Regions from separate parts of the Exiguobacterium sp. s157 genome, predicted to be linked through region 2. Evidence: a T-box and tRNA genes for the amino acid it is inferred to sense, from the RefSeq annotation. Region 2 holds a T-box; the other holds one or more tRNA genes.
What was found. The T-box of region 2 lies ahead of KNP67_RS01130 (valine--tRNA ligase). A T-box ahead of a tRNA ligase gene usually reads a tRNA of that ligase, here a tRNA-Val.
Positions count from the first base shown of each region.

Region 1: it encodes a tRNA-Val, which carries the amino acid that the T-box ahead of KNP67_RS01130 (valine--tRNA ligase) is inferred to sense. The anticodon was not compared.

Region 1 covers NZ_JACSLQ010000006.1:118,561-134,704, forward strand. The annotation lists gene KNP67_RS12150 (ABC transporter ATP-binding protein) at 1-422, shown strand, start outside; gene KNP67_RS12155 (methyltransferase family protein) at 530-1,084, shown strand; gene KNP67_RS12160 (DUF368 domain-containing protein) at 1,132-1,941, opposite strand; gene KNP67_RS12165 (GNAT family N-acetyltransferase) at 2,027-2,593, opposite strand; gene KNP67_RS12170 (sugar nucleotide-binding protein) at 2,694-3,443, shown strand; gene cypC (CYP152 family fatty-acid peroxygenase CypC) at 3,464-4,711, opposite strand; gene KNP67_RS12180 (potassium channel family protein) at 4,791-5,150, shown strand; gene KNP67_RS12185 (alanine/glycine:cation symporter family protein) at 5,169-6,527, opposite strand; gene yidD (membrane protein insertion efficiency factor YidD) at 6,657-6,932, opposite strand; gene KNP67_RS12195 (pyrroline-5-carboxylate reductase family protein) at 7,135-7,917, shown strand; gene KNP67_RS12200 (DUF554 domain-containing protein) at 7,955-8,659, opposite strand; tRNA gene KNP67_RS12205 (tRNA-Val) at 8,819-8,891, opposite strand; gene KNP67_RS12210 (GNAT family N-acetyltransferase) at 8,979-9,536, opposite strand; gene KNP67_RS12215 (DMT family transporter) at 9,604-9,918, opposite strand; gene KNP67_RS12220 (DMT family transporter) at 9,915-10,244, opposite strand; gene KNP67_RS12225 (TetR/AcrR family transcriptional regulator) at 10,256-10,834, opposite strand; gene KNP67_RS12230 (alpha/beta hydrolase) at 10,961-11,743, shown strand; gene KNP67_RS12235 (aminopeptidase) at 11,785-13,023, opposite strand; gene KNP67_RS12240 (YkvA family protein) at 13,137-13,544, shown strand; gene KNP67_RS12245 (YitT family protein) at 13,633-14,499, shown strand; gene KNP67_RS12250 (putative bifunctional diguanylate cyclase/phosphodiesterase) at 14,600-16,144, shown strand, end outside.
Region 2 covers NZ_JACSLQ010000001.1:202,106-218,249, forward strand. The annotation lists gene clpX (ATP-dependent protease ATP-binding subunit ClpX) at 1-388, shown strand, start outside; gene lon (endopeptidase La) at 459-2,759, shown strand; gene yihA (ribosome biogenesis GTP-binding protein YihA/YsxC) at 2,763-3,359, shown strand; gene KNP67_RS01100 (AI-2E family transporter) at 3,483-4,649, shown strand; gene hemA (glutamyl-tRNA reductase) at 4,835-6,178, shown strand; gene hemC (hydroxymethylbilane synthase) at 6,239-7,156, shown strand; gene KNP67_RS01115 (uroporphyrinogen-III synthase) at 7,149-7,814, shown strand; gene hemB (porphobilinogen synthase) at 7,811-8,791, shown strand; gene hemL (glutamate-1-semialdehyde 2,1-aminomutase) at 8,788-10,092, shown strand; T-box leader at 10,140-10,359, shown strand; gene KNP67_RS01130 (valine--tRNA ligase) at 10,415-13,066, shown strand; gene KNP67_RS01135 (hypothetical protein) at 13,161-13,937, shown strand; gene KNP67_RS01140 (hypothetical protein) at 13,956-14,303, shown strand; gene KNP67_RS01145 (hypothetical protein) at 14,442-14,789, shown strand; gene KNP67_RS01150 (hypothetical protein) at 14,990-15,190, opposite strand; gene KNP67_RS01155 (hypothetical protein) at 15,187-15,363, opposite strand; gene KNP67_RS01160 (protein adenylyltransferase SelO) at 15,451-16,144, opposite strand, start outside.

The DNA.
Region 1 (16,144 bases), on a different contig from region 2:
GACAACGTCAACGCGTGTGGATTGCGATGGCACTCGCCCAAGAGACCGATTTAATCTTCTTGGATGAACCGACGACTTACCTTGATTTGGCCCATCAGCTCGAAGTGCTCGAACTGCTCGAAACGCTCAATCGAGAGCAAGGGCGGACCATCGTCATGGTGCTCCACGATTTGAACCAGGCCGCTCGCTTTGCCGATCATATCGTTGCGATGAAAGACGGCGAGGTGCTCGCGACCGGTTCGGCTGAGGAAGTCATTTGTCCGCTCGTGCTCAGACAAGTGTTCCATATCGATGCCATCATCGGGCGTGACCCCCGGACCGAAAAACCGATGTGTCTCACTTACCATTTGATTAAAGATGAGCTAAAAGAAGCGCCCCCTGCCCAGCAGGCCGCCGCAACTTTGCTTGCCAATGCCCGTTAGGCTTTCTTGACGTCCCGCACATCGCGAGACGTTTTTTCGATTCCTGCACGTTAGTGAGGAGGAAGACACGGGTAATACATCGAAGGTATTGAAAAAGGAGGCACGTTATGGATTGGCTCGATGGATTATTTGTTCTCACCTCGGTCGCTTGGCTATATGAAATTTGGCGATACCGAAACCGGTCCGAACCGACCGATGGTGCCAGTGAGCACGCTAGTTTTTATATCGTCTCATTGATGATGGTTACCGTATTCGCTATCTCGATCGGACTTTCTGTTTGGACCGATACACGTCAGGCCACACTGCAACGCCTGCTCGGCCTGAGCGGGTTCATCGCCGGTGTCTCACTTCGCTATTGGGGCATCCGACAATTGCGCCATCAGTTCACCCGCCACGTCGTCGTCCGGCCCGCGGATGAGCTCGTCAGTTCGGGACCGTATCGTTATTTACGCCACCCCCTCTACACGGGGCTCTTATTTATCACGTTCGGATTTTCACTCTTTTTCGCGCCTTGGACGATTGCTCTCGTCGGTACATGTTTGATGAGTCTCGCTCTCTTATGGCGCATCCATATCGAGGAGAAAATGTTGACATCTCACTTCGGTGTGACGTATCAGACGTGGGCCAAGTCACGTAAACGCTTGATCCCGTTCATTTATTAAGCAAAAAACATGCACGCTCGTCTTCATTGACGGGCGTGCATGTTTGGTTAAACGGAGAAACGTCCAAGTAGACGGACGATGATGAATCCAGCGAAGAACGAGAGGACACTGAGTATCCACATGATTGTCGTGTCCGGCAGACCTGGGAATACGACCGCAAGCGAGCCGATGACCAACCCGATGATGACCGAAAACGTCATGCCCGGAAAATGACCGAGCAAATAGCGAATCACTTTACTGCTGACGATAAAACCGACGGCCACTCCAAGACCGACGATGCCGATAATGAGCAGGTTCAAGTTCGACAACGCGCTGATGACGGTCGGATACACCCCGATCAAAAGCAATACGAATGAGCCACTGATTCCCGGCAACAACATCGCCATACTGCCGAGCCATCCTGAGAAGAACAAGAGAATCGTCGTCCCTGTCGAGAGTTCCGTGATGATGGCCGTATCTGCTGGTTTGATGATTGCCATGCTGGCCACAAGAATCGCTCCGATGACCATCGCGACGATATGCACCGGTCGCATAATGGCTCTCGTTCGAAATTCAAAGAAGAGCATCGGGATAATCCCGAGAATCAATCCGATGAAAAAGAACTGGGTCGGTTCATAATATTCGAGCAAGAGGAACTCAATCACGCGGCTGAGTCCTAAAATCGCCCCTGCCATTCCAATCCCGAGCGGAATCAAGAACAACAAGTGCTGTTTCCAATGCCGACTGAAGATACCGCTGATGGCTTCAATCAAACGGTCATAAATTCCTAAAATGACTGCAATCGTCCCGCCGCTGACGCCAGGAATCAAATCACTCGTTCCCATCGCGATGCCGCGCAACATATTCTTCCACTCCATACACAATCTCCTTTTTCTCTCTCAATGTGATCAAGCATATAGTATAGCCGAGTCCAGATCGGTTTGCATCGGTTTCGTGACGTGTTCAGGCGTTCTCGCTTACCGTAAACGTCATATAATCGAACCGTCCCCCGGATATCTCAATCTCTTTCTCTTTCATAAAGCCGAGACGTTCATACAATCGACCTGCTGCCGGGTTCGTCTGATCGACGTTGAGCGTGACGCGAGGAATGTTCATGGCACGCGCATGAGCAATCGCCTGTTGAATCAAGCCCGTCCCAATCCCGCGTCCGCCGAACGTCGCGTCGACGGCGACCGAGTCGATATACAGGACGTCGCCTTCCGTTTCGACATCCAACTCGTCAGACTGACCGTTTGTCCGGAGCCAAGCTTTAATCGGTTCATCGAGCATTGCCGCCTGCTCGCCATGATACGCAATCAGGATGCCTGCAATCGTCGCATCGGATTCGGCCACCCATATGTTCTCGTAGCTCAAGCGGTTGCCAGGCTGACCAATCCACATCGCGAGTCGAACGAGCATGTGCTCTTGATCGGATGTGCCGGTCAATGAATAGGCGATTTCATGAATCGCCGTATAGACGAGCGGTGCAATCTGCAACTGATCGTCCGGTGTCGCTTTTCGAATATTCATCATTATCGCCTCCACTCAACAGTCTAGCATAAAGCTGTCCACAAAGGGTTTGTCAGTTCATGAAGTGTGGGATGATAGAAACAAAAGGGAGGAATGCATGATGAAAGCAATTTTAACAGGTATGAACGGGACCGTCGCCCCTGTCGTCGCCGAGACGTTAACGCGGCATGGCATCGAGCCCGTGGCCTGGGACCGAACGAAAGTATCGACCACAGATGAGGCCGAGATGCGACGTTTCATCGAATCGGTGCGTCCGAACTACTTTCTTCATATCGGGATGGGTGCCGTCGAATGGGCCGACACGCTAGCTCGGCTATGCGGAGAATATAAGATTCCATTTCTCTTCACGAGCACCGTCTCGGTGTTCTCTGACAACGTGACAGGGCCAATCACACCGGACATGCCTCCTGACGCGACCGATGAATACGGGGCCTATAAGCGGGCCTGCGAAGAGACGATTGCCCGGACCAATCCTGGTGCCCAAATCGTACGGCTCGGTTGGCAAATCGGGCATCGTGCCGGTTCGAATAACATGATGGATTATTTCGAGAACGAGATGAAACGACATGGCGTCATCGTCGCGAGCGCTCACTGGTACCCGTCTTGCTCGTTTTTGGAAGACACGGCCGATGCCTTGTTCGAGATTTTGACGAAGCGAGGGCCCGGGCTGTACCAATTGAACGGCAATTCGAGTCACTCTCTGTATGACATCGCGATGGCGCTCAAAGAGTCACATGATACGTCGTGGCAAATCGAACAGACTGATGAACCGAAACGTGATAATCGAATGGTCGATACGAATATCACGATTCAACCGATTACAAAACGGCTAGCGTTACACACGAAATGAGTCGCCCGCGGGCGACTCATTTATTTGTTCTTTCGAATTTGATTCAGCACGAAACGGCTCTTCGGTAAACTCGGAAAGTCGACAAAGCTATAACTGAGGTCTTGCGGAGGCACCTCGTAACGGTAACGTGTTAGGAACACGTCGATCGTCTCGCGCATGATTGCAATCGTCACGTGCTCCCCCGCACAGCGGTGTCCGAAATCGACATCCCCGCCGCCTTGCGGAATGAACGTGAACGGACTTTCCGTCCAGTCTTTGAACCGATCGGGGTTGAATGTATCCGGTTCCGTCCACAAGGAAGGGTCATGATTCGTCCCATATAAATCGAGCAAGACGAGCGTCCCTTCTTCGAACGTAAATCCGTTCCACTCGAAATCTTGCTTGACCCTCGCAGCGGTCACGGGGAAAAATGGATAAAAGCGTCTCACTTCTTGGACGAACCATGTCGGTTCGGTCTCACCACGCGCCAATCGGTCCCGCGCTTCCGGAAATTGGTGGAGCGCCAATACAGTGAACAACACATAAATCGAGACAGCCACGGTCGGGCGCAATATATTGATTACTTCGACAGCAACGACGTCGGCCGGAAGCAGATGACCCGCTTCATCCCGATGCCAAGAAAATTCGTATAACGCCGTTTGTTCGTTTGGGAGAAGCCGGTTCGTCCGCACTTCTTCGACCATGCCACGCACCCACGCCTCGGCCGAGGAGCGGGCCGCTCGCCCCCGAACATGTTTTGGTCCGAGGGCAGTCCCAGATTCAAATAACAATTTCATCTCGTCCGTCCGACGCGCTACTTCGCTTTCATGGAGCGGGACCCCGGCCCATTCACAGACGGCCCGCATGAGAACTTCTTGCGCCGTGTCATAGAGCACCGTCTCGTCAGCTGCCGCGTCGAGCGCCCGTTCCCACTCCCGGCTGACCAGCTTCGTTAACCGCTTGATATTTTGTGGGAACATGAGCGCCATGAACATCTGTTTGCGATGTGTATGGGCCGAGCCGTCTAACGTCTGCACACCATCCTCACCGAATAGTGTTTTCAGCAACCGTTTCGGTGCCGCATCTTTGCGCACGAACTTGTCCGCGTCATAAAACAAGGCTGCCGCCTCGCCGCCTCCGAGACAGATGACGCGTTCGCCGAGCAAGCGTGTTTCAAACAGAGTGGATTGAAAGCTCTTCCGACGGTTCGGGACGTATAAGTATCCTTCCCGTAGGAACGCCAGGCTATGATCGAGCCCTTCTTCTTTTGGAATCAGTCGTGTCATCATGATCATCCTCTCCAGTTTTGCTATAAAGGATGTTCCCCTGTTGCTAGCGAACAAACCTATAGGGAAAGGAGGAAATGAAATGCTATCTTTCATCTTGACGTTCCGGCGCATGTTCCGCGGGATTTGGCGTGGCTTGAAGGATGCGGAGTTTCAAGTCTTGTTCAGTCTCGCCTTCCTGACCATCCTCTCCGGGACACTGTTCTACTCACGCTTCGAAGACATGCGTTGGCTCGATGCCCTGTATTTCAGTATCGTCACACTCACGACAATCGGCTATGGGGATTTTGTCCCGACGACCGATATCGGCAAAGTGTTCACGATCGGCTATGTCATCACGGGTGTCGGCATCATGGTCGGTTTCATCACGAAAGTGTTCGACCATCTTCAACAAGCACGGCTCGAAGAGGTTCGCAAACGCAATACGCCACCGTCCCCGTAAGGATGGTGGCGTATTGGTTTAAGAAGCTTTTCGATTTCGATTTTCGAGTTCGAGCTGTTGATTGAATCGCTTCGTTTCAGCAATGACGACACCCGACAAGAACAGTAAGCCAATCAAGTTCGGGATGGCCATCAAACCGTTGAACACGTCCGAGAGCGCCCAAACCAAGTTGAGGTTCGTCGTCATCGCACCGAGACCGGCCACGAGAACGAACGCAATCCGATAAGGAAGAATCGATTTTTGACCGAACAAGTAATGAATCGACCGTTCCCCGTAGTATGACCACCCGAGCACCGTCGAGTAGGCGAACATGACCAGTCCAATCGTCACGATATAACCGCCGGCCGGTCCAAGGAATTGCTCGAACGTCGCCGTCGTCAATTCGACCCCCTCGAGGCCCGAACCGATTTGACCGCCCATGACGAGCGTGATTCCCGTGACAGAACAGACGATGAGCGTATCGAGAAACACTTGCGTCATCGAGACGAGCGCCTGACGTCCCGGCATATCCGTTTTAGCAGCCGCTGCGGCAATCGGCGCCGAACCGAGACCTGCCTCGTTCGAGAAGACGCCGCGCGCCACACCGTAACGAATGGCGGCCCCGATGGCTCCGCCACCGATTGCTTCGGCACTGAACGTGCTGCTGAAGATGAGGGCGATGGCATCCGGAATGAGCGTGTAGTTCATCACCATAATCAACAATCCGCTGCCGAGATAAAAGACGATCATGACTGGTACGAAGTAACTGACGACGCGACCGATTGATTTGACACCGCCCAAGATGACCGCGCCTGTGAAAATCATAATCAAGATACCAGAGACATACAACGGCACGTCAAAGGTCGTCTTGAGCGCCATCGCGACCGAGTTCGTCTGCACCCCGTTCCCAATCCCAAATGCCGCGAGCGAGGCGAATCCTGCGAATGCGACGGCGAGCCAACGTTGCTTCAAGCCACGTTCTAAGTAATACATCGGCCCCCCGGCCATTTGTCCGCGTTCATCGGTCACCCGATATTTAACGGCGAGCACGGCTTCGGCGTATTTCGTCGCCATACCGAAAAATCCGGATACCCACATCCAGACGATCGCCCCCGGTCCACCGAGCACGACCGCGGTCGCAACCCCGACGATATTCCCCGTACCGACGGTTGCTGCGAGCGCCGTCATGAGCGCTTGGAAGTGACTGATATCCCCTTTCGATGTTTTGTCTTGATTTTTAGAAAACGCGAGCTTCAATGCGTACGGCAACTTCGTGACTTGAAGTCCCCCGAGCCGTACCGTCAAGTAGATGCCTGTCCCCACAAGCAAAATCAATAACGGTGGTCCCCACACAAAGTTCGAAATCGTACCGATGAGTTCACTGAACGATTGACTCATATTGAATTCCCCTTCCCCTTATGTAATCGTACACCTCTATTTTTTCAGAATACTTAGAAGATTGTCAAAAGTATTGTAATAAAACAACGATTTGATTTTTAAGCTGTATCTAAAACAGCGAGCCGCCGATTAGACGTCTCGCTGAGAAGGGGGTTTTTCACGTTGTAAAGGGGCGCGCCAATCAAATTCATCCGGCACGTAGTCGAGTCCGCCCGAATGGAACGGTTGGCACCGCATTAAGCGGCGAGTCGTCAAATACCCACCTTTAAGGGCACCATGCTTTTCAATCGCCTCGATTCCATAGTGCGAACACGTCGGATAAAAACGGCAAGTCGGCGGTTTCAACGGCGAGATGAACCGTTGATACCCTTGAATCCCCCGCACTAACACTCGTTTCACTCTCATCGCCTCCAGTTTGATTACTGCCATAATAGCTTGCCCGGGCCAGCTTGTCATCTATGGCGCATGCGACAATCAAATGACAAACCGCTCATCTTTTTTTCCTTTGTTTTACAATTTGAGCACGATGGGCGCTATTTGTTGCGTCATTTGTTATGATAAGCAACATGTATATATACGACCGAATCTATATGAAGAGGTGACGAGAATGAATATTTTAATGGTAGGTGCAGGATCGATGAGTGAGTCACTCGTACGCGGATGGCTTGCCTCTGGTGTGTCGCCTGAACAAATCACGATGACGAACCGGAGTGACCGGACCCGTTTGACAGCGTTACAGGCCGAGCTCGGCGTGCAAATCGTCGACGAGGAAGATGTCAACGCGTATGACATCGTCGTCCTCGCGATGCAACCGGACGGGGTCATTCCTTACGTGCAATCTAAAACGTGGAGCACACCGCTCCTCGTCTCCGTAGCAGCTCATATCGAACCGAGCGAGATTGAAGAGGCGTCAGGTCTCCCTGCCGTCTGCGCGATGCCGAATACCCCAGTCGCTTATCGGAGCGGGATGACCGGACTCTGGTTCGGCCCAGAGACCGATGATACGGTCCGTGAGACCGCGACGGCGCTGTTTGAACGCGTCGGACGGACGGCCGTGACGGATGCGAAGAAGATGTCCGCCTTCATGGCTGCCGCCGGATGCAGCCCCGCTTTCTTTTATGAAATCGTCGGTTCGATGACGCCCGTCTTGACCGATGCCGGTTTCGATGAAGCGACGGCGCGCCAAATCGTCGCCCAGGCGATGAAAGGATCGGCTGAACTGTTGCTTCACGAGACACGGCCGACGAACGACTTGATTGCGGACGTGGCCGCGCCAGACGGTCCGACCGACCGCGGTGTCGGTGTGCTCCGCTCGCGCGATTTAGCAGACGTCATGGCTTCTGCCCTTCGCGAAAGTGCGAGAGAAGAAGTCGAACAACCGAAGAATTGAAAAAATCCGAGAAACGCATCGCGTCTCTCGGATTTTTTTATTGGACGATATGTAAAATCGAGACGATGACCGCGACCATCAAGATTCCCGGCAATAAGTTCGCGACACGAATCCGCGTGATGCCGACCAAGTTCAACCCAATCGCGACAATCATGACACCACCGGTCGCCGTCATCTCTAAAATAAAGTCATCCATGAGCGACTCCGGGATGAACTTCATGATTTGAATGGCGAGCAAGGCGATTGCTCCTTGGTATAAGAGTACCGGGACGGCCGAGAACATGACCCCGATGCCGAGCGTCGAGCTGAGGACGAGTGCCGTGAAACCGTCAATCAATCCTTTCGTATAGAGGACGTCATGATCCCCGCGCAATCCGCTGTCGAGCGCGCCGATGACAGCCATCGCACCAATGACGAAGATGAGCGTCGCCGTGATGAAGCCTTCGGCGATACTTGACTTACTCTTGCCCCCGAGGCGGCGTTCCAATTGATAGCCGACCTCGTTCAACTTCTCATCGAGCTTCCACCATTCGCCGAGTGCAGCCCCGATGACGAGACTGCCGATGACGATTAAAAAGTTCTCACTTTTCATCCCCATTTGAACGCCAAGCAAGACGACGGCGAGACCGATGGCTGCGGTGACCGTCTCTTTCATTCGTTCGGGGATGCGGTGAAACAAGAGTCCAAGTAATGTGCCAATCACGATCAACGCCGCGTTGACGATTGTTCCGGTTAAGACCATCGTATAATTCCCCGTTTCTGTATGTATTGAGAGGAATATACCAACTGTTTATGTAGGCTGTCAATTGAAAGAAAAACAAAAAAAAAGCCACTTCTCGCAAGAAGTGGCGTCGCGGAAACCCACGTTCCTATGGGTTTCGCATCGGGTTTGGCACCCAAGTGATTCTGACTGGGCTCGAACCAGCGACCTCTACCCTGTCAAGGTAGCGCTCTCCCAGCTGAGCTACAGAATCAGGTCGTGTCCTCTCTTAAGGACACTATTAATATATCAAGAAACTAATGCCTTGGCAACTGTTTTTTAAAACTTTTTTTACTTTTTTTTAACGCGTCATTTCTTCCCGTTTCATATGGCGGCACAACCGTTCTAAATCACCGGCATATACCGAGACGAGCATGCCTTGATATTCGGTATCCCGATCCCAATGCAGTCCGTTCGCTTTCGCGACCCGTTGCGATGGGACGTTATCCGGATGAATCAAGGAAATGATCTCTTTCTCACCTTCTTCGAACGCATGACGCATGAGACGAGCCGCTGCCTCGCGTCCGTAGCCCATATGCCAATGCTTCGGCGCCAACCAATATCCGACTTCAAGTTCAATCGTGCCGTCGAGTTCATGGAGCAACGTGCCGGCATGACCGATTGGCTCGTCATTTTCATGCGACATCAATTTGAGCAACCCGGTTTGACGACCCGTCTGATAGCGGGCCAACTGGCGCTCGAACCATTCGATCGTCTGTTCATCCGTATATGGCTTTCCATCCGGGCTAATGAAACGCATCACGCGCGGATCTTGGAGTAGCGATTTCACGAAATAAAAATCAGCAATCGTGTAAGGTTCGAGTCGTAGACGCTCGGATTGCAGTTTGATATGACTCATCGTCCCCGCCCCTTTCGTTCACAGTCTGAACTATTTAATTCCCGTTTTTATTCGAAGCTAATCCTGATCACGCGACAACTTTTAATCCGATGACACTCCCGATAATAAGCAATAAGAAGAAGATACGCCACCGGTCCCGCGATTCGTTCAAATACAGCATGCCGAGCACGACGCCGCCGGCCGCCCCAATCCCGACCCAAATCGAATATGCCAGCCCGAGCGGGAGCGTCTCGAGCGAGCGCGACAACAAATAAAAACTTAAGGCAAACGTTCCGACGGACAAGATCGACCATTTAACAATCTGATAGCCTTTCGATTTTCCCATCCAAAAGACCGCCATCATCTCGGCAAGACCCGCGCCAATCAAAAATACCCAACTCATGCCGATTCTCCTCCTGTCACTTGTTTCAGTCCAATCACACCGATGAGGAGCGTCGCGATAAAGACGAGCTTCATGCCGGTCAGCGCCTCATCGAACAAGACTGCACCGACGATGACCGTTCCGACGGCCCCGATGCCGGTGAACACTGCATAACCGGTCCCGGCCGGTAACGTCCGGAACGACATCGCCAACAACCCAAAGCTCACAACTAATAAGAGAACGGTCACGGTGCTCGGACCGAGCACCGTGAAGCCGTTCGACAGTTTCATCGTCGTGGCCCAGACGATTTCAAGCAGGCCGGCTAGAATGAGCCAAACCCAGGCCATTTGATCTTGTTTCATGTCCATCCGACTCCTTTCTTATAGATGGTGAATGCGGCCTGTTGCCGCTTGACGCGATTCGTCTCGAGCGTGAAGAGTGAGATGAGCGCGCCGTCGAGAAAACAATAGTAGGCATCGTAAACGTCCTCGAGCGACTGTTCGGGTAACGCCCCTTGCTCCATCGCCAATCGAAACTGTTCTTTCTCAAACGCTTGCAAGTCCGTCTCGACCGACCCGAGCGTCGTCTCGATGAACAATCGCAATTCAGGAGGCGGGACGAGCAACATCCGCTTCGTCAGCATCCATGTCTCCTCTTCTTCAAAGAAGCGAATCAACGTCTCGACGATGGCCTCGATCCGTTCGAGCGGTGCCGCGCCCTCAGTGGCGTCCCGCGCTTCTCGCCAGACGCGATCGTAACGATCTGCCATGTCCTCGACGACTTGTTTGAACAATTGCTCTTTTCCTTCGATATGGGCGTATAGCGACGCTTTCTTAATGCCAACATCCTCGGCGAGTGCCGCTAATGATAGTCCTTCATACCCTTCAAGCGCAAAGCGCCGCCGTGCCGCCAGCTCGATTCGTTGTTTCGTATTCATCCGTCATCGACCCCTTTCTTCATTATCACTTTACCTAACGAACGGTAGGTAGTCAAGTGTCGCGATTGCATTTCTCGTCCACACCCGGCAAACTAAAACCAGTTGACTGCGAAAGGAGCGCTTTATATGCTCGACCAATTCAGCTTCACCTTACCGACCGAGGCCATACGTGGCCGGAAGCGGATTGTCCGTGTCTATCGTCCCGACTTCGTGTCGGCTGACGAACGAATCCCGGTCCTCTATATGCACGACGGTCAAAACGTGTTCGACGGCAAGACCGCCACGATCGGCGAAGGTTGGTCAATCGACCGCCACATCGAGGACTTGCAATTGCCGCTCATGGTCGTCGCCATCGCGAGTGCCCCGGACTGGCTCGACCGCTACGATGAGTATTCGTTTTATGAGGATGAGATGCTATATCGCCGAATCGGGCCGGAACTCGCCAAGACACGGCCCACGCTCGGCGGGAGAGGTCGGGCTTACGCCGACTGGCTCATGAAAGATTTGAAGCCGTGGATTGATGAACGCTACGCGACCGACCCGGACGACGTCGGCGTGATGGGCAGCTCGATGGGCGGGGTCATCTCGCTCTATATGATGACGGCCTATCCGTCCATCCGGCGCGTCGGCTCGCTCTCGACAGCCGCTTGGGCCAATCTCGACTCCCTCATTCGGGATGTGAAGCAGGCCGATGTGACGGCGCGCCTCTATATGGACATCGGGACGAACGAGACGAGCGGACCGATCACGCCCGAGGATTACCTCTATACGAACGCGAAACTCGTCGAGACTGTCGCGCGAACAGGGATTGCCTTCCGCTATGAAGTCGAGCCCGGTGCCGTCCATAATGAAATCGCGTGGCGGCGTCGGCTACCGAATGCCCTCGCCTTCCTCTATGAATTGACATAAAAAAGAGACGAATTCCACGAAGGGATTCGTCTCTTGCTTGATTAAATGACCCAGTTGCCGTCACGCATGATGGCTTCGCGTGAACCGTCTTCGAGTTCACCGTCGATGTTCATCTCGGCCGAGCCAATCATGAAGTCGACGTGTGTCATCGAGTCGTTCGCACCGTTCTCGGCGAGCTCTTCAGCTGACATTTGTGGTCCGCCTTCGAGACATGTCGAGTAGGCGCGTCCGAGCGCCAAGTGGCATGATGCGTTCTCGTCGAATAACGTGTTATAGAAAAGGAGACCCGAGTTCGAGATTGGTGAGTCGTCCGGCACGAGCGCAACTTCTCCGATACGACGCGCCCCTTCATCGAGGTTCAACAACTCATCGAGTGCCTGTTGGCCTTGTTTCGCTTCCGCCTTCACGACTTTCCCGCCTTCGAACCAAAGCGTGAACCCATCAATCAAGTTGCCGCTGTAGCTGAGCGGTTTCGTGCTCGAGACGTGTCCTTCGACCGAATCTTTATCAGCGAGCGTGAACACTTCTTCGGTCGGCATGTTGGCGATGAAATCGACGCCGTCGATGTTCGGACCGCCGCCGCCAAGGAAGACGTGCTTCTTCGGCAAGCCGATCGTCAATTCCGTGCCCGGTGCCTTGTAGTGGAGCTTCGCATACTTCTTATTCGTGAGTAATGTCGCTCGTTCACGGAGCGATGTGTCGTGCGTATCCCACGCCGCAACGACATCCGGTTGGTCCATTCGCGTCGCTTCGAAAATCGCTTTCCAAAGGGCCGGTACAGCGTCTTCACGGTCTGGGAAGACTTTCTTCGCCCATGCTTCCGAAGCGCCAGCGACGATTGACCAGCTGACATTGTCGCTCATGACATATTTGCGCCATTTCGCGAGCGCCACGCCGGCAGCACGGTTCGAGTCCGCGATGCGTGACGACTCAACGCCGTTCAGTGCGTCCGGGTCGTCGCTGACGATCGATAGGAACGCCGTCTTCTCTTCGGCCAATTGCTCAAAGCGGGCCTTGAGCCATTCCGGGTATTCTTTGAAAGCATCCGCCGGGGCGTTGAAGTAACGGACTTTCGTCGTCTCTTCGTCGCTCCAGTTGACATATACTTGTTTCGCGCCAGCTGCGTAAGCTGCTTTCACGATTTGACGGACGAGCGGTGCTTGGCTAATATCAGCTCGGACTTCGAGCTGTTGGCCCGGCTGAATGTTGACGCCTTTTTTGACGGCAAGCTCAGCGTAGCGGGCAAATTCTGCCTCAGTCGGCATGGTTACAGTAGACATATGTACAGTTCCTCCTTTTTCACTTATTTCTATTTTCTTAAATTTTCGGAAAAGTTGCAACCAAATCGCAAAAACGGGCATATTAGTAGATGAAGACAGAAGGAGGAATATACATGTCAGATTGGAAAACAACGTACACACACTTTTTAACGAGCGCGACCGAGGACTATACCGACAATGAAACATTAGGTGACCTCTTGGTCCAAGGCGAACTCGCTCTCGCTAAAGTGACGGTCGACGTCGCTTCGAACGAGATTAGCAATATCGAACGGGAAGAAGAACTGACGCTCTACTTCCAAATGAAACAGTTGCTCAATATGTTGCGCGCCCTCTATAACGACCAGTTCGAGATGCAGCCAGACAAACAGCACGCCCTCGTCGCCGCCGTCCTCTACTTCGTATCCCCATTCGATGCGATTCCGGATGACGCTCCGCTCGGCTTATTCGATGACGCTCAAGTCATCGATTACGTTCATGAACAGCTCGCAAGTGATATCGACCGCTTCCATAATGAATTGTAATCAATCGTCCCTTGAAATTCCGACATCGTCGGAGTACGCTTGAATGAGTTTATGTCAAAGGGGGGCGTATGGCACCTAGCCATGATCTATGTACGCAAAAACTAGAAAACGGATCGCCGTCGAAACGACCTTGTTCCTCATCGCCGGAACGATTTTACAATCCATTTTTGTCGGACTACTGCTCAAACCAAATGAAATCGGGACGGGGGGCATCGTCGGGATCACGTTGATCGTCAATGAATTGTTCAACACGCCAATCGGGTTCACGCAACTCGTCTTGAACATCCCACTCTTCATCGTCGGAATTAAATATCTCGGAAAACGGTTTATCCTTATGACCGGGCTTGTCGTCGTCTTGTCATCCATCTTGATTGACACGCTACCCGTGCTCATCCCACCGACCCCGCTCGATGACCCGCTCGTCGCCTCGGTGTTCAGCGGAATCGTCTCTGGGCTCGGACTCGCCTTGCTGTTATTCGCAGGCGCTTCGACCGGAGGACTCGACATTCTCGGGAAAGTCATTTATACGAACAACCGGAACTTATCACTCCCGAAAATCTTTTTGACACAAGATCTCATCGTCTATATCCTCGTGTTCATCACGTTCGACATTAAAGCGGTCATGTATGCGCTCGTCCTCAGTTTCGTCCGGTCGCGGACGTTGTTGACGATTCACCGGTTCTTCTCGGCGCAAAAGCAGTGTTTCATCATCTGTAAGAAAGCCGATGAAATCAACCTCGTCATCAAGCAGAACTTGAAACGCGGCGTCACGATTATGGACGCGACCGGCGGTTACTCGAACGACTCGAAGAAGATGTTGTATGTCGTCGTCCAGAATAACGAGATTCCAAAACTGCGTCAAATCGTCTCCGAGATTGATTCAGAAGCGTTCATCACCGTCTCTGAAATCGATTCGGTCGTCGGTAACTTCAAAGAACATTCGTATACACTTTAATCGACAGCAACTTGCTGTCGATTTTTTTGTGTAACAAACGCATGAACAATCCGATAATAATGGTGAGCCTCTTAGACATATACAGAAGGAGGTGCATGAGTTGACCAACCACTCGTTGCGCCAAACAGTCCCCGCTTTGCTCGTCGGGACCTTTTTTCTCGGACTTTTATTGATTCTGTTCACCCCTTACGCCTTGAGGGAGACAAGTTTGTTCGTCTATTTCACGGCGGTCACTCTCATCGCGACCGTCTTTAGCGCGACGGCCGTGTTTCAAAATCAAGGGATGCGACGCTACATACATTTACTGATTAGCGCCGGCAATGTCTGCTTCATCGCTTATTTGGTCGGACACCATTTTGGCGCATCGACAACAATCAACCATATGCCGTTCATTCAGAACTTTTTTTATTTGATTATGTCGCTGATTGTCATCACGCAATCGATTGAAATTCGGACATTGAAACTGCGAACGTTCGACATTTTCGCCTTGTTCAGCTTCCTGTTGATTGGGGCGTTGCATCTGTTCGTTTATTCGAACGACGGAGCACGTTATGCGGCTCATTTGAACGGGTTTGAAGAACAGATGGTGTTGATTAGTCTCTACATGATGCTCGGCTTCCTGTACTTGAATCGCATCACCTCGGTCGGCCAAACGTTCCGTGTGTTCTTGTTGATCGGCATTCTCGGCTTCACGACTGCCTCGATTTTGAACCAATTGCTCATCTTCAACGGCATCGGCCATGAGTTGGTGCACCTGCTTCAAGTGAGTAGCATCTTTATCATTTCAATCAGCTACGTGTTCGATGAATCGAGAGAAGATGCCCTCGTCTATGACTCCGTGTTCGACTACGTCGTCTATAGCGCAATCGTCATGCTGTTCATGCTCGCCTCCGATCGGTTGCTCGGTACATCCGTGCTCGATTCGATGACGGCGAACGCCGTCTTGTTGCTGCTCATTCGTCAGTTCGTCGTCGCCAAGCAAAATGCCTTGATCAGCCACCGTTTACATACCGTCAACACCGACCTCGAAGTCGCAGTGACGACGAAAGCACATGAGCTTGAAATTCGGGAGCAACAGTATCGGTCCCTGTTCGCCTATCATGCCGAACCGATTTTCTTGTTCGACCTTCACGGTGAAGTGTTGTCCGTAAACGAGGCCGGCAGCTCGGTGCTCGGTCATGACACAGAGACACTCATCGGTTCCAACATATTAGATATCATCGAACAAAAAGACCGGTCCGCCTATGCGACCGTATTGCACGATTTAACGAACGGTCGCCCCCGGACGCTCGACGTCGATGTCGTCACCGAAGACGGGGCGAAACGGGTGTGGCAGTTGATGAATATTCCAATGATTATCGACGGCGAAGTCGAAGGCATCTATGCGATCGTCAAGGACATCACGCAAATGATCGTCCAACAAGAACAGATTTATTATCAAGCGAACCATGACAGTCTAACCGGGCTTCATAACCGCTACGCCCTGCAAGAACAGATTGAACGGCTGATCGCGGAAGGACGTCCGTTCTCGCTCATGTTCTCCGACCTCGACGGTTTTAAAGAAATTAACGACCAGTTCGGCCATCATATGGGTGACGAGTTGTTGCAACATATCGGTAAACGTCTGCGGGGCGCCTTGTTGCCG
Region 2 (16,144 bases):
GATTCCTGAATTCATCGGTCGTTTACCGGTTATGGCGACGCTCACGACGCTTGACGAGGAAGCACTCGTCGAAATCTTGACGAAGCCGAAGAATGCTCTCGTTCGTCAGTACGAGAAAATGCTCGAACTCGACGATGTCGAACTCTCGTTCACAGACGAGGCGTTGGTTGAAATCGCCAAACTTGCGATCAAACGTAAGACAGGCGCACGCGGTCTCCGCTCGATTATCGAAGAAATGATGCTCGATGTGATGTTCACTGTCCCATCGCGCGACGATATCGAGAAAGTCATCATCACGGATGAAACGATTACGGGTCTTGCCGGTCCGAAATACGTACTTCGCGATGGTACTGTCGAACAGACAGGCGACAATAAAGAGACAGCATAATTTTGAACGAAAAAGGCTCAAACACTCGGCACATCCGAGTTTTGGGCCTTTTTGCACAGGAGGCGTTGTAATGGAACAATTACCAATCCTTCCTTTGCGTGGAGTCGTGGTGTATCCGCTCATCGGAGTGACAATCGACGTTGGGCGTCCGCTCTCCCTACGAGCACTCCTTGCCGCAAAGGAACACGAGACAGATTTGATTGTTGTGACACAAAAAGAGACGGGGAAAGAATCACCTAAACCGGAAGACTTGTACGCGATCGGGACACGCGTCCATATCGCCAAGATGAGCGAGCTGTCGAACGAGACAGTCCGCGTCCGCTTAGTCGGGAAAGAACGCGTCAAGATCAACTCGATTGAAGAGACGAAGGAAGGCTGGTTCGCAGACGTCGAGCCACTTGAACTCGTCGAAGGGGAAGAAGTCGAGCGGACGGCACTCGTGCGCTTATTGAAAGAACAGTTCGGAAAACTCGTCGGGTCCATCAAAGGATTGTCACCGGACGAGCGTCGTCGTTTCGAGATGTATGAACGGCTCGAGTCGTTGACCGACTATATCGCTTCGAAGCTCGACGTCGACGTCGACATCCGCCAAGCGATGCTCGAAGAACCGGACGCCGTCAAACGCGGCTTAGAGCTGCTCGAGATTATGACGCACGAGGTCGAGATCATCGAGCTCGAGCAAGAGTTGCGCGAACGGACGAAGAAGACGATCGAACAGGCACAAAAAGAGTACTATTTGCGCGAACAGATGAAGACGATTCAGCAAGAGCTCGGCGACCAGTCGCAAGAGTCTGAACCGAACCGTCTCCGTGAGAAACTCGAGGCGCTCGATTTGCCTGAGACGACACGGAAGAACGTCATGCGCGAAGCCGAGCGGTTGAACGTCGTCCCGGCGACGTCACCCGAGTATGCCGTCATCCGCAACTATCTCGACTGGATCGCCTCGCTCCCGTGGGGCATCGAGACGGAAGATAAACTCGACGTCAAACATGCGGCCGATGTGTTAGATGACGACCACTACGGGCTCGAGTCGGTGAAAGACCGAATCCTCGAGTACTTGGCGGTCCGTCAATTGACGAACTCGCTCCGTGGACCGATTCTTTGTCTCGCCGGACCTCCAGGGGTCGGGAAGACGTCACTCGCCCGCTCGATCGCGTCGGCGCTCGAACGTCACTTCGTCCGTGTCTCGCTAGGCGGAGTGCGTGACGAGGCCGAGATTCGTGGGCACCGTCGCACATACATCGGTGCGATGCCAGGCCGCATCATCCGTGGTTTGAAACAGGCCGAGAGCAAGAACCCGGTGTTCTTGCTCGACGAGATCGACAAGATGGCGTCCGATTTCCGGGGTGACCCGGCGTCGGCCATGCTCGAAGTGCTCGACCCGGAACAGAACGTCTCGTTCTCGGACCACTATATCGAGGAACCGTTCGACTTATCGAACGTGCTCTTCATCGCGACGGCGAACGACGTCTCGCAAATTCCGGCGCCGCTCCTTGACCGGATGGAACTCATCCAAATCGGCGGCTACACGGAACTCGAGAAAGTCGAGATCGCCAAGCGTCACTTGGTACCGAAACAGTATAAAGAGCACGGCTTGAAGAAGAGCCAGCTCACGATTAAAGAGGACGCACTTTACGAAGTCGTTCGCCGTTACACGCGTGAGGCCGGTGTCCGGAACTTGGAACGCGTCATCGGTTCACTTTGCCGGAAAGCGGCGAAGCAAATCGCCATCGGCGAGAAGAAACGCGTCACCGTCTCATTGAAGAGCCTCGGCGACTACCTCGGGAAACCGAAGTACCGCTACGGCAAAGGGGAGACGGAAGACTCGATCGGTGCTGTCACCGGACTCGCCTACACGGCGTTCGGGGGCGACACGCTCACGATTGAAGTCGCACTCGCACCTGGTAAAGGCAAGCTCCAGTTGACGGGGAAACTCGGTGACGTCATGCAAGAGTCGGCGCAGACGGCGTATAGCTACGTCCGTTCAAACGCGGAACGGTTCGGGATTGACCCGACGTTCTACGAGCGCCAAGACGTGCATATCCACGTGCCGGAAGGTGCCGTCCCGAAAGACGGTCCGTCGGCGGGGATTACAATCGCGACGGCGCTCATCTCGGCGTTGACCGGCAAGAAAGTCCGCCGTGACATCGGGATGACCGGGGAAATCACGCTCCGCGGCCGCGTCCTGCCAATCGGTGGATTGAAAGAGAAAGCGCTCGCCGCACACCGAGCCGGCTTGACGACCATCGTCATTCCGAAAGACAATGAGCGTGACATCGATGACATTCAAGACACCGTCCGTGAGAAACTGACGTTCGTCCCGGTCACGACGCTCGATCAAGTATTAGAAGTAGCATTTGGAGGAAATTAAATAATGAAAATCACTAAAGCAGAATTTGTCACGAGTGCCGTCGCACCTGACCATTACCCGATTCATGAGTTACCGGAAGTCGCACTCGCCGGACGTTCGAACGTCGGGAAGTCATCGTTCATCAACAAGATTTGTCAGCGCAAAGCACTCGCACGGACGTCTTCGAAGCCAGGGAAGACGCAGACGCTGAACTTCTTCAACATCAACGATGAAATCATGTTCGTCGACGTGCCGGGCTATGGCTACGCGAAAGTCTCAAAGACGGAGCGGGAGAAGTGGGGCATCATGATGGAGCAATATTTGACGTCACAGAGCGCGCTTCGCGGCGTCGTCCTGTTGGTCGATATCCGTCATGAGCCGTCAAGTGACGACGTGACGATGTACAACTTCTTGAAGCATTACGAGATTCCGGTCATCGTCGTGGCGACGAAACTCGATAAAATCAAGAAGGCGCAACGTCAAAAACATGAGTCGGCCGTCAAACGCAAGCTTCAGTTTGAATCGACTGACCGGTTCGTCGCCTTCTCGGCTGAGACAGCCGAAGGGAAAGACGAGGCGTGGAAAGCGATTTACGATTTGTTGACACGCGAAGACGACTGAACGAGGCGAGGGGATTCCCTCGTCTTTTTTGTTTTCATGGTTACCGGAGCGGGTATTTATCGTATAATTGTCTACATATTGTTAGGACAAGAGAATATTGAACGAGGTGGAAGGATGCATATTATGTTTGGAAACAAATGGTACCGCGCATTATTTTGGACGTTGACGATTTTCTTGGTCATCTGGGTCGGGACACAGATCTCATTCGTGTTCGAACCGGTGAAGGTAATCTTGGCGCTCGTCACGGTACCGCTCATCATTGCTGGACTATTCTTTTATTTTCTCGTCGGCATCGTCGACTACTTGGAGAGACGTTCCGGGAAACGCGGCGTATCCGTCGCCATTACCTTGACGTCACTCCTGCTCATCATCACAATCGTCTTCAGCGTGCTCGGACCGCTTCTCGTCGAGCAAGTGACGTCACTCGTGAACGCCTTGCCGAGCATCGCGAAAGAGTTGCAGGTGCAAATCTTCGCCGTTCGGGACTCGCTCATGGAAAACGAGTTCTTGTCACGATTCGTCAATGAGAACGATGACATGTTCACCGACTTCACGAACAACGTCACGACGTATCTCGGAGACGTCTTCGGGAATGTCGCGTCATCGTTCGGTCGTCTTGTCGGCTTCATCACGTCGGCCGTCATCACAATCGTCGTCATTCCATTCATGCTTTTGTATATGTTACTTGACGGGAAACGTCTTCCGGACTCAATCGTGAAGTTGTTGCCGTCGAGCTATGAGCGTGAGACACGCAACATTTTGCATGACATGCATACGACGGTTAAAAACTACGTCCATGCCCAGTTGATCGTGGCGTTCTTCGTCGGAATCACGTCGCTCATCGGATTATGGATTATCGGACTCGACTATGCCATCCTACTCGCGCTCTTCATGATGGTGACGAACATCATCCCGTACGTCGGACCGTTCCTCGGTGCGGCACCGGCCGTTGTCGTCGCTTTCATCCAAGATCCGATTAAAGTGCTTTGGGTCATCGTCGTCATCATCATCGTCCAACAGATCGAATCGAACGTCATCTCGCCGCTCATCCAAGGCAAGTCACTCAAGGTGCACCCGCTGACGATCATCATCGTCTTGCTCGTCGCCGGGAACTTGGCCGGGATTATCGGGATGCTCATCGCGGTTCCGTTCTACGCGGTGGCGAAAGTCGTCGTTCAAAATATCGTCCGCATTTACAAGCTGAGGGAACGGAAACATTACCTCGAAGCGGAGGAAGAAGAAAAGACCCAAGAGAGTACAATCATCACCGATCCATCCTCTTTAAAATGAGGAATCAAGTAGAAATGGTCTCTATGTCCGTTTCTACTTTTTTTTGTCACAAAAAGTTCTTAAATTATTTCACAAAAATCGAACAGAAGATTATAGTTCCTAAATAAAAATTGTTATAATGTACGGTAGAGATGTGAAAAAGAAGAGACAACCGTCGGTGGATTTTGGATGAGGGGAAGAGGTACATGCATATTGTCGTCGTTGGACTAAATAACAAGACAGCCCCTGTCGCGATTCGGGAGCAGTTCTCGTTTGGGGAGCAAGAAATCGTGGATGCGATGATTGCACTTCGCGAAGAGAAAAGCATATTTGAATCGGTTATTTTGTCGACTTGTAACCGAACAGAGCTATATGTCGTCACAGACCAGCTCCATACGGGTCGTTATTATACAAAACGGTTTTTAGCGAACTGGTTTGATTTAGAGATGGACCAATTCACCCCTTATTTATCGATTCGTGAAGGAGAAGAGGCGATTCGCCACTTGTTCCGCGTCACGTCTGGACTCGATTCGATGATCATTGGGGAAACACAGATTTTAGGACAAGTGAAATCGAGCTTCTTCCGCGCCCAAGAGAACGGGACGACGGGAACGGTGTTCAACAAACTGTTCAAAGAAGCCGTGACGCTCGCCAAACGTGCCCATACTGACACGCAAATTGGGGAAATGTCGGTATCGGTCAGCGCGGCAGCAGTCACGCTCGCCCAGGAAATGTATTCGTCGCTCGATGATAAACAAGTCGTCGTCGTCGGTGCGGGTGAGACAGGCGAGTTGACGACGCTCAACTTGTTCGAGGCCGGTGCGAAACAGATTGCCGTCTTTAACCGGACCGAGAGCAAAGCGAAAGCGGTCGCTGACAAGTTCAAAGGCCGGGCCCACTCGATCCGTGAGATTGCTTGCGGCTTGCTTGACGCTGATATTTTAATTAGCTCGACCGGTGCGAAAGAAGCCGTCATCGCCTATGATGACGTCGCCGCAGCACAACTGCTCCGCCGGGAACGTCCACTGTTGTTAATCGACATTGCCGTGCCGCGAGATATCGATCCAGCGGTCCGGGCGCTTCCGGGCGTCCACTTGTTCGATGTGGATGACTTGAACGGCATCGTCAATAAAAACTTGGCGGCCCGTCTCATCGAAGCCGAAAAGATTGAAATCAAAATCGATGAGGCGATTCAAGAGTTCCAAACGTGGCTCATCACGCTTGGTGTCGTGCCGATCATGAATGAATTGCGCGCCCGTGCGCTCAACATTCAAGAAGAGACGATGGAAAGCCTCGAGCGCAAGCTCGATCATCTGTCGGACCGCGATAAAAAAGTCATCGGCAAGCATATGAAGTCAATCATCAACCAGATGCTTCGTGAACCGATTGATTACATCAAAGACGCCGCTGCGCAACCAGATGCGAACACACGCATCAATCAGTTCGTGGAGACGTTCGGTCTAGATGTCGACGTCCCTGACGCCGAACCGGAAACGGAAGAAGCCGAAGCGATGTCAGCGAAAGCACCACTTCGCGCCTTGATGCGCTAATACAAAACAAAAAAAGGCGGCGGATCTCGTCGCCTTTTTCTATGAAGGGGATAACCGATCATGCGTAAAATTATCGTCGGCTCACGCCGCTCACAACTTGCGATGACACAGACGAAATGGGTCATCGATCAATTGAAGAAAGCCGGGGCTCAAAACGAGTTCGAAATCAAAGAGATCGTGACGAAAGGGGACCAAATCGTCGACGTGCAACTCTCGAAAGTCGGCGGCAAAGGGTTGTTCGTCAAAGAGATTCAGCAACAGATGCTCGCCGGGGACATCGATTTCGCGGTCCACAGCATGAAAGACGTCCCGGCCGAGTTGCCGGAAGAGCTCTATATCAGCTGCATGCCGAAACGCGTCGACGCCCGTGATGTGCTCATCTGCGAGAACGGCTATACGCTCGAGACGCTCCCGGAAGGTGCCGTCATCGGGACGAGCTCACTGCGCCGCGGTGCCCAAATGCTCGCCGCTCGCCCGGACTTCGACATTCAATGGATTCGCGGGAACATCGACACGCGCCTCAAAAAACTCGAGACAGAAAACTTCAACGCCATCTTGCTCGCTAAAGCCGGGCTCGAGCGCATGGGTTGGACGGACCGCGTCGACTTCGAAGCGCTTGACGCCGACATGATGGTCCCAGCCGTCGGACAAGGTGTACTTGCCATCGAAAGCCGGAAGGACGACGCTGAAGTGACGGCAATTCTACAATTGCTCCATGACGACGTGACGGCGAAAGCTGCGACGGCCGAGCGGACGTTCCTCAAGGCGATTGAAGGCAGCTGCCACGTACCGGTCGGCGGTTATGCGACGGTTGATGGCGACGACGTGACACTCACAGGCCTCATCGCCTCGGTCGACGGCAAAGAAGTGCTCCGCGTGACGAAGACGTCGTCAGACGCGGTCGCACTCGGGAAAGACGTAGCAGACGACCTGCTCGGACGCGGCGGGCGCGAAATTCTCGCCTCGGTCAATGCGTGACGTCTGGTACACAGGGACAAAACGACTGACCGCTTCGCAGCGAGCCCGGCTCACCGCGAGCGGTCTTTCCGTTCATCACGTCCCGCTCATCGAGACGAGATTGACGCACAACCAGATGCCGATCAGCCGATTCGATTGGCTCGTCGTGACGAGCCAGACAGCGGTACCGGCGCTTTGTGACGTCCCACGTGACGTCAAAGTCGCGGCCGTCGGCGAGAAAACGAAACAAGCACTCGAGGCCGTTGGATTCACCGTCGCGCTCATGCCGGAGACGTTTACGGGCGAGGCGTTGTTCCATGACCTTGCAACTGTCGTAAAGTCAGACGAGGTCGTCTTGTTCGCCCGGGGCGACTTGGCGAACACGGCGCACATGACGCAACTCGAAAACGTCCACGACTGGGTCGTCTATGAGACGATTGGCCGTGAACTGACAGAGACGGAAGTCGAGGCGCTCGAAGGAATCGAAGCGCTCCTCGTGCTCAGCCCGTCCGCCGTCCGGGCGCTCACGCCATATCTCGACCATTTCCACGGGACGTGGTACGCCATCGGTGAAGTGACCGAGCGCGCCGTCCGGGAAGTGTCGACGTTACCGGTCCGAGTGCCTGAGTGTTATACTATGGATGCATTAATACAGTGTATAGGGGAGGATTTTTCATGAACCAGTTTGACCGTCATCGTCGTCTTCGTTCATCGAAGTCAATGCGTGCACTCGTACGTGAAAATCATGTTCGGAAAGAAGATTTGATTTACCCGCTCTTCATCATCGAAGGGACAGACATTAAACGCGAAGTCAGCTCGATGCCGGGCGTCTTCAACTTCTCGCTCGACCGTCTCGAGGACGAGATCAACGAGATCGTCGACCTCGGTATTCAATCGGTGCTCTTGTTCGGCGTACCTGAACATAAAGACCCGGAAGGTACGGAAGCGTATCATGACCACGGCATCGTCCAAGAAGCGATCCGTAAAGTGAAAGCGTGGGCACCACAGCTCACGGTCATCGCCGACACATGCCTGTGCGAATATACGTCGACAGGCCACTGTGGCATCGTGAAGAACGGTGACGTCGATAACGACGCGTCGCTACCACTTCACGTCCAGACGGCCATCACGCAAGCGCAAGCAGGCGCTGACATCATCGCGCCGAGCTCGATGATGGACGGCTTCGTCGCCGCGATCCGTGAAGGACTCGACCAAAACGGTTTCAACCATATCCCGATCATGAGTTACGGCGTCAAGTACGCATCGGCGTACTACGGACCGTTCCGTGACGCAGCGCAATCGGCACCTGGTGAAGGCGACCGCAAAGGCTATCAGATGGACCCGGCCAACCGCCGTGAAGCGTTCCGCGAATCACAATCGGACGTCGAGCAAGGCGCCGATTTCATGATCGTCAAACCGGCGCTCGCGTTCATGGACATCATCCGTGACATGCGCGACTCGCTCGATATGCCGATCGTGGCGTATAACGTGAGCGGAGAGTACGCCATGGTCAAAGCGGCTGCTTTGAACGACTGGGTCGATGAGCAACGCATCGTCATGGAGACGATGGTCGGCTTCAAACGGGCCGGTGCGGACCTCATCGTCACATATTTCGCAAAAGACGTCTGTCGCTATTTGGAAGGAGACTACGCATGACCTACAAACAAACACGCTCAGAAGCGGCGTTCGAACAAGCACGTCCGCTCATGCCGGGCGGGGTGAACAGCCCGGTCCGTGCCTATAAATCAGTCGGCATGACGCCAATCTTCGCTGAACGCGGTGAAGGCTCACGCGTCTACGATATCGATGGCAACGAATATATCGATTACGTCCTCTCATGGGGACCACTCATCCTCGGCCACCGCGACCCTGTCGTCACGAAGGCGATTCAAGAGCAAGCTGAGAAAGGCTGGACGTTCGGGACACCGACCGAGCTCGAAACGAAAATGGCCGAGCTCGTCATCGAGCGCGTCCCATCGATCGAGATGGTGCGCATGGTCAACTCGGGTACGGAAGCGACGATGGCGGCACTCCGCCTCGCACGCGGTTACACGGGCAAGACGAAAATCTTGAAGTTCGAAGGCTGCTACCACGGTCATGGCGACTCGCTCCTCATCAAGGCCGGTTCGGGCGTCGCGACGCTCGGTCTCCCGGACTCGCCGGGCGTACCGAAAGACTTGGCGAGCCAGACGCTCACGGTGCCATATAACGATTTGGATGCTCTCCGCATCGCCTTCGAGAAGTTCGGCGACGATATCGCTGGTGTCATCGTCGAACCGGCGGCCGGTAACATGGGCTTCGTGCCACCGCAACCTGGCTTCCTCGAAGGACTCCGCGAGATCACGGAACAATACGGCTCGCTCCTCATCTTTGACGAGGTCATGACCGGATTCCGGGTCGGCTATAACTGTGCCCAAGGCTACTTCGGCGTGACGCCGGACTTGACGTGCCTCGGGAAAGTCATCGGCGGCGGCCTTCCGGTCGGTGCCTATGGCGGGAAACGCGAGATTATGGAACAAATCGCGCCACAAGGACCGATTTACCAGGCAGGGACGCTCTCAGGGAACCCGCTCGCGATGATCGCCGGCTACACGACGTTATCGCAACTCAAGCCTGAGCACTACGCCGAGTTCGAACGCAAAGCGGACCGTCTCGCTGAAGGCTATACGAAAGCGGCCGAGAAGTATAACATCCCGCACGACACGAACCGGGCCGGCTCGATGTTCGGATTCTTCTTCACGAATGAGAAAGTGACGAACTTCGAGAAGGCGAAGACGGCGAACCTCGACTTGTTCCGCGCTTACTATCAGAAGATGGCGGCGCGCGGCGTGTTCTTGCCACCGTCACAGTTCGAAGGATTGTTCCTCTCGACCGTTCACACGGACGAAGATATCGACTTGACGCTCACAGCGGTCGACGCGACGTTCAAAGAGCTGCAACAAGAGTTTTCATTGTAATCTTGACGGAAACAGCTTCTGTCGCTACAATTGTTTAACAGATACGAACAAAAGCTACGATGAGGAATAGTACGCAATCAACATCCTTTTTCAGAGACGCGGCCGCTTGGTGTGAGGCCGCGAGGGATGGTGCGGAAGTCGCCTCGGAGCTGACCTTTTGAACGAAGTAGGAAGGTCCGGTCCATCGACCGTTATTCGATTTTGAGGGCGCCACATGTGGCGAACTAAGGTGGTACCGCGGAAGATACGGCTTCTTTCGTCCTTAGCGTTAAGGACGAGAGTAGCCGTTTTTTTGTCCACATCATTAGAGGAGGTTGGGCATATGGCCAACGAGACAAACGAAATCACCATGCCGACGAAGTACGATCCAAGTGCGACGGAAGCGAAATGGTATGACTACTGGTTAGAGAACGACGTATTCAAAGCAGACGAGGACGATTCAAAACAGCCGTACACGATTGTCATCCCGCCACCGAACGTAACAGGGAAACTTCACCTCGGACACGCGTGGGACACGACGCTCCAAGACTTATTGACGCGCCTCAAGCGCATGCAAGGATATGACGTCCTCTGGCTCCCAGGGATGGACCACGCCGGGATCGCGACACAAGCGAAAGTCGAACAGAAGCTCCGTGAGGACGGCATTATGCGCTATGACCTCGGACGCGAGAAGTTCCTCGAGAAGACGTGGGAATGGAAAGACGAGTACGCCGATACGATCCGTGCCCAATGGTCAAAACTTGGCCTCGGTCTCGACTACTCACGTGAGCGCTTCACGCTCGACGAAGGACTCTCGAAAGCGGTCCAGGAAGTGTTCGTCCGCCTCTATGAGAAAGGCTTGATTTACCGCGGCGAATATATCGTCAACTGGGACCCGGCGCAAAAGACGGCCGTTTCGGATATCGAAGTAATCTATCAAGAAGTCGAAGGCGCGTTCTATCACATGAAATACCCGCTCGCTGATGGCTCAGGCCACATCGAGATCGCGACGACGCGTCCGGAGACGATGCTCGGCGATACGGCCGTTGCCGTTAACCCGAAAGATGAGCGTTACGCGCACCTCGTCGGCAAGACGATCATGCTTCCGGTCATGAACCGCGAGATTCCGATCGTCGCTGACGACTACGTCGACATGGAGTTCGGTACAGGTTGCGTCAAGATCACACCGGCGCACGACCCGAACGACTTCGAGATCGGGAACCGCCACGAGCTCCCGCGCATCCTCGTCATGGACGAAGGCGGCAAGATGAACGAGAATGCTGGCAAGTACGAAGGGCTCGACCGTTTCGAATGCCGCAAGCAACTCGTCAAAGACCTAGAAGCAGACGGCACGCTCGTCAAGATTGAGCCACACACGCACTCGGTCGGTCACTCGGAACGTTCAGGCGCAGTCATCGAGCCTTATCTTTCGAAACAGTGGTTCGTCGACATGGAGCCGCTCGCGAAAGCAGCGCTCGAAGCGCAAGGACATGACGATACGAAAGTCAACTTCGTCCCAGAGCGGTTCGAAGGCACATACCTCCGTTGGATGGAGAACATCCGTGATTGGTGTATCAGCCGCCAACTCTGGTGGGGTCACCGCATCCCGGCTTGGTACCACAATGAGACAGGTGAGATTTATGTAGGTAAAGAAGCACCGGCGGACAGTGAGAACTGGCATCAAGATGAAGACGTGCTCGACACATGGTTCTCGTCAGCGCTTTGGCCGTTCTCGACGATGGGCTGGCCGGATACGGACTCGGCAGACTTCAAACGTTACTTCCCGACGAGCGCGCTCGTCACGGGTTACGACATCATCTTCTTCTGGGTATCTCGCATGATTTTCCAATCGCTCGAGTTCACTGGGAAGCAGCCGTTCAACGACGTGCTCATCCACGGTCTCATCCGCGACTCGGAAGGCCGCAAGATGTCGAAGTCGCTCGGTAACGGCGTCGACCCGATGGAAGTCATCGACCAATACGGCGCGGACTCGCTCCGCTGGTTCCTCCTTACGGGATCGACACCAGGGAACGACCTTCGTTTCTATTGGGAGAAAATCGAATCGACATGGAACTTCGCGAACAAGATTTGGAACGCGAGCCGTTTCGCCCTTATGAACATGGACGGCATGAAGTATGAGGAGATCGATTTGTCAGGTGAGAAGACGCTCGCTGACAAGTGGATTCTCACTCGCTTGAACGACACAATCGACCAAGTGACACGTCTCGTCGACAAGTATGAGTTCGGCGAAGCCGGCCGTTACTTGTACAACTTCATCTGGGAAGAGTTCTGTAACTGGTACATCGAGATGGCGAAACTCACGCTCTACGGTGAGGACGAGGCTGCGAAAGCGACGACGCGTTCAGTGCTCGCGTACACGCTCGACTCAATCATGCGTCTCATGCATCCGTTCATGCCGTTCCTCACAGAGGAAATCTGGCAGCACTTGCCGCACGAAGGCGACTCGATTGTCCGTGCGAGCTACCCGACACGCCGCGACGAGCTCCACTTCGCGGACTCGGTACCAGCGTTCGAAGCGGTCATGAACGTCATCCGTTCGGTCCGTAACATCCGTTCGGAAGTGAACGCCCCAATGTCGAAACCGATTCAGCTCTTCATCTCGACGTCGGATGAGGCGACACAAGATTACTTGAGCGCGAACGAAACGACAATCGGCAAGTTCACGAACGCGACCGAGCTCGAAATCGGACGTGGCTTGACGGCTCCTGATAAGTCGATGTCAGCCATCATGACGGGTGCGGAACTGTTCATCCCACTCGCTGACCTCATCAACTTTGAGGAAGAAATCGCCCGTCTTGAAAAAGAAGTGGCGAAGTACGAGAAGGAAGTCGAGCGCGTTCAGAAGAAACTCGGCAACCCAGGCTTCACTGGCAAGGCACCGGCTCACGTCATCGACGAAGAGAAGGCGAAAGAGAAAGACTACCTCGACAAACGTGACGCAGTCCGCGCCCGTTTGGAAGAGTTGCGTAAATAATGAATCAACCTTCTTTGGAGACTTGTTCTCCGAAGAAGGTTTTTTTGTCGTTTGGTGGAATTTAGGAGAGGAGACGATATAAAGGTGGTGTGACATGAGACGAATCGGAATGATGTTAAGTTTGGCAGTTATGGGACTGAGTGGGTGTGTGGCGGAACGAGCTGAACCGATCGAACCGACGGAATCAGGAGTGACAATTAATGAAAGTGCAGAAGAGACGTCTTCCAAGGATATTCCCGTAACGACGGACAAAGAAGTGTTCGGCTCGATGATTGAGGACGTGCCAAAAGGGACCGTTCGACTAGTTGATGCGGTCACGGCCCAATACACACTTCAATATACAGATGGTACGTCCGAGCGACCAGCGAGAGACGGTGTAATCTATGAAACCGTCATCGATGATCTCGGGCTCATTGCCATTAAGTTACCAAACCGCGACGATTCGTTCGGCGTATTCAACTATTCACGGGACGAGGAGTGGGGGTTGCACGGGATTCAAAACTTTACGATTCCCGAGGCGGCCGAAAAAGTCCGACACGGGTTGGACTTGCCTGAAGAAGAGCTGTTTGTCGACAACTTCGAGATGAGTCAGCTCGAGCGGCCGGTGGAGATGTGGACGTTGTATGATGAGACGCAATGCATCACGATTTTAGTGACCGATGCTTTCAGTGTGGCTGACGGAGAATTGATTGAACGGCGTGACGTTTCGAATGAGCGGTATCGCTTGAATCAACCGGAAGGGAACGGCTTGTTTTACGTAGACCAGGGCAAGCTCATCGTCGTGACGGGCAATGTGTCGGAAGAGGTGTTGCTCGACCTTTCGGACTCGCTACCGGAGGCGTGGTCGGTGGATTTTCCAATTAAAGAATAAATTGAAGCAGGCGAAAGGATGAGTTCTAATTTGCCAGTGCACGAATTTGATTTATGGGAACGAACATTGAAAGCACCTACACGTAATCCAGATTATAATGGCTACACTGAGGTTGATGATGATTTTATCCAAGAGCTTATGGAAGCGTGCTCGATTATGCGGACCTATTTTCATTCGTATCATCGTCCTGATCTCGGGCTGGATTATTACGGAATTACCCTCATCCCAAACGAATCGTTATCGATGTTTTATGACATCGTCACGCAGTCACGTGTATTCCATCGTTCAGAAGAGTTGAGCGATTTGGCGAGTCTCATCATTCAAGCCGAACGCGAAGGCAAAGACTTGGTTCATTTTGGGATTTAACGGACTAAGAAAATAATTATACATTGCCATTCGTTACATAGACTCTCATTGAGAATGCGTGTTAGGAACGTAGGTCGAAACTTGGTTAAGTCGATGAAGGTATTTAAAGTGTACATATTTTTACAGGGAGGGATGGCCATGCCATACACGCACGAATTCGGTGTATTGGATTCAACAAATCGTCAATCATCATATGATACGTATACACCTGAACACTTCGATTGTGTCTCGGTGGATGGGGAGTGGGTGGATGAGTTTATCGAGGAGCTGAACGAGATGCGCACGTATTTCCACTCCTATGACCGTCCTGGATTCGGATTAGACGAATGCGGGATCACGCTCATTCCATATGAGTCACTGGCGCTGTTCTATCAAGTCGTCAAAGCGATGATGTACACGCATGAGTCGGAACAACTGAATCGACTTATTTCCAAAATCACACAAGCCCAAGTAGACAAGAAGGACATGATTCATTTCGGACTATGAGTCTATAGAAAAGAACAACCCCGAGCATCGTCATCGATGTTCGGGGTTTCGTTTGCGTTCGATGTAGATTATGCCAAATACAGTGGCGGCAAACAAAACATGCAAGAGGAGCGGTTGAGGATAACCAATGCGGAATAGGTGCATGGCATAGACGACATAAAGGATGCTTCCGAATCCTACCAAGACGGAATAAAGAACCTTCATACGTCTTCTTCCTCCGGTTCTGTCCAAAACGGAAGACGACCGGTTGTCACGAAATACGAGGACGTGAGCAGGACGCCGATTGCGAGTCCAGTTACTTGCGGCTGAATCGGCTGACCCGTAAATGACAGATAAAAACTGTAGACGAGATAGGACGTGGATAAGACGATGATTGCCATGAGCAAGATAGTCATCTTCATTTCGATTCATTCCATTCAAGGTTATTCAAATGTCTCATCAAGGTGGAAAAGGAAACAGCAAAGAAAAAGGCAGGCATTAGCCAGGCCCAGTCATCTATGAATGGTCCTTGCAATAGCTCGATTGACATCAAGCAGGCAAACCCTAACGCAATGAGTGAAGTGAGTAGAAGCATGTTGAACCTCCTAAAAGTGATGTTATCCACTTTACGCTCGAAAATGAAAAAGGTTCCAAAAAAACCATCCTGCCGAAGCAGAATGGTTCACGTGCCACAAAACGTCTGATACGGATACGTCCGTGGTGGTCCTGGTGAGACATAGCGTCCATAGTCGGCTTCATAATCGTAAGGCTTCCGCAATACGTCGAGCAGTACTTGCGTCGGACCGAAGTCGCCGCGCTCGGCTGCTGTGAGGGCGGCCTCGACGTGATGGTTGCGAGGAATGACGGCCGGGTTATGCTGACGCATGAGCCGGATGACGTCCTCATCAGGAAGACCTTGCTCTCCGAGGCGTTTTTGCCAAGCGGACAGCCACGCCTTGCCATCATCTTGCTTAGCAAAGGCAAGCGAATTTGTGTCGCCGAGTGTGAGCGCGCGGAACGTGTTCGTGAAGTCAGCCTCAGACTCCATCATGAGTCGGAGCAACTCGTCTGTCAGTTCATCGTCGCCATCTTTTCGGACGTAGAGCCCGATTTTATGGGCGAGGCCAGTAAAGTATGCTTCTTTATACGTTTCCGTGTAGTCGTTCAACAGTTTATTGGCGATATCGACGGCGGTTTCTTGCGTGTCAGCGAGGAGCGGCAACAGCGTCTCGGCGAGGCGGGCCAAGTTCCACGACCCGATATACGGCTGATTCGCATAGGCGTAGCGTCCCTCGCGGTCGATGGAGCTGAAGACGGTGTTCGGGTGATACGTATCCATGAATGCACATGGTCCGTAATCAAGACCTTCACCGCTG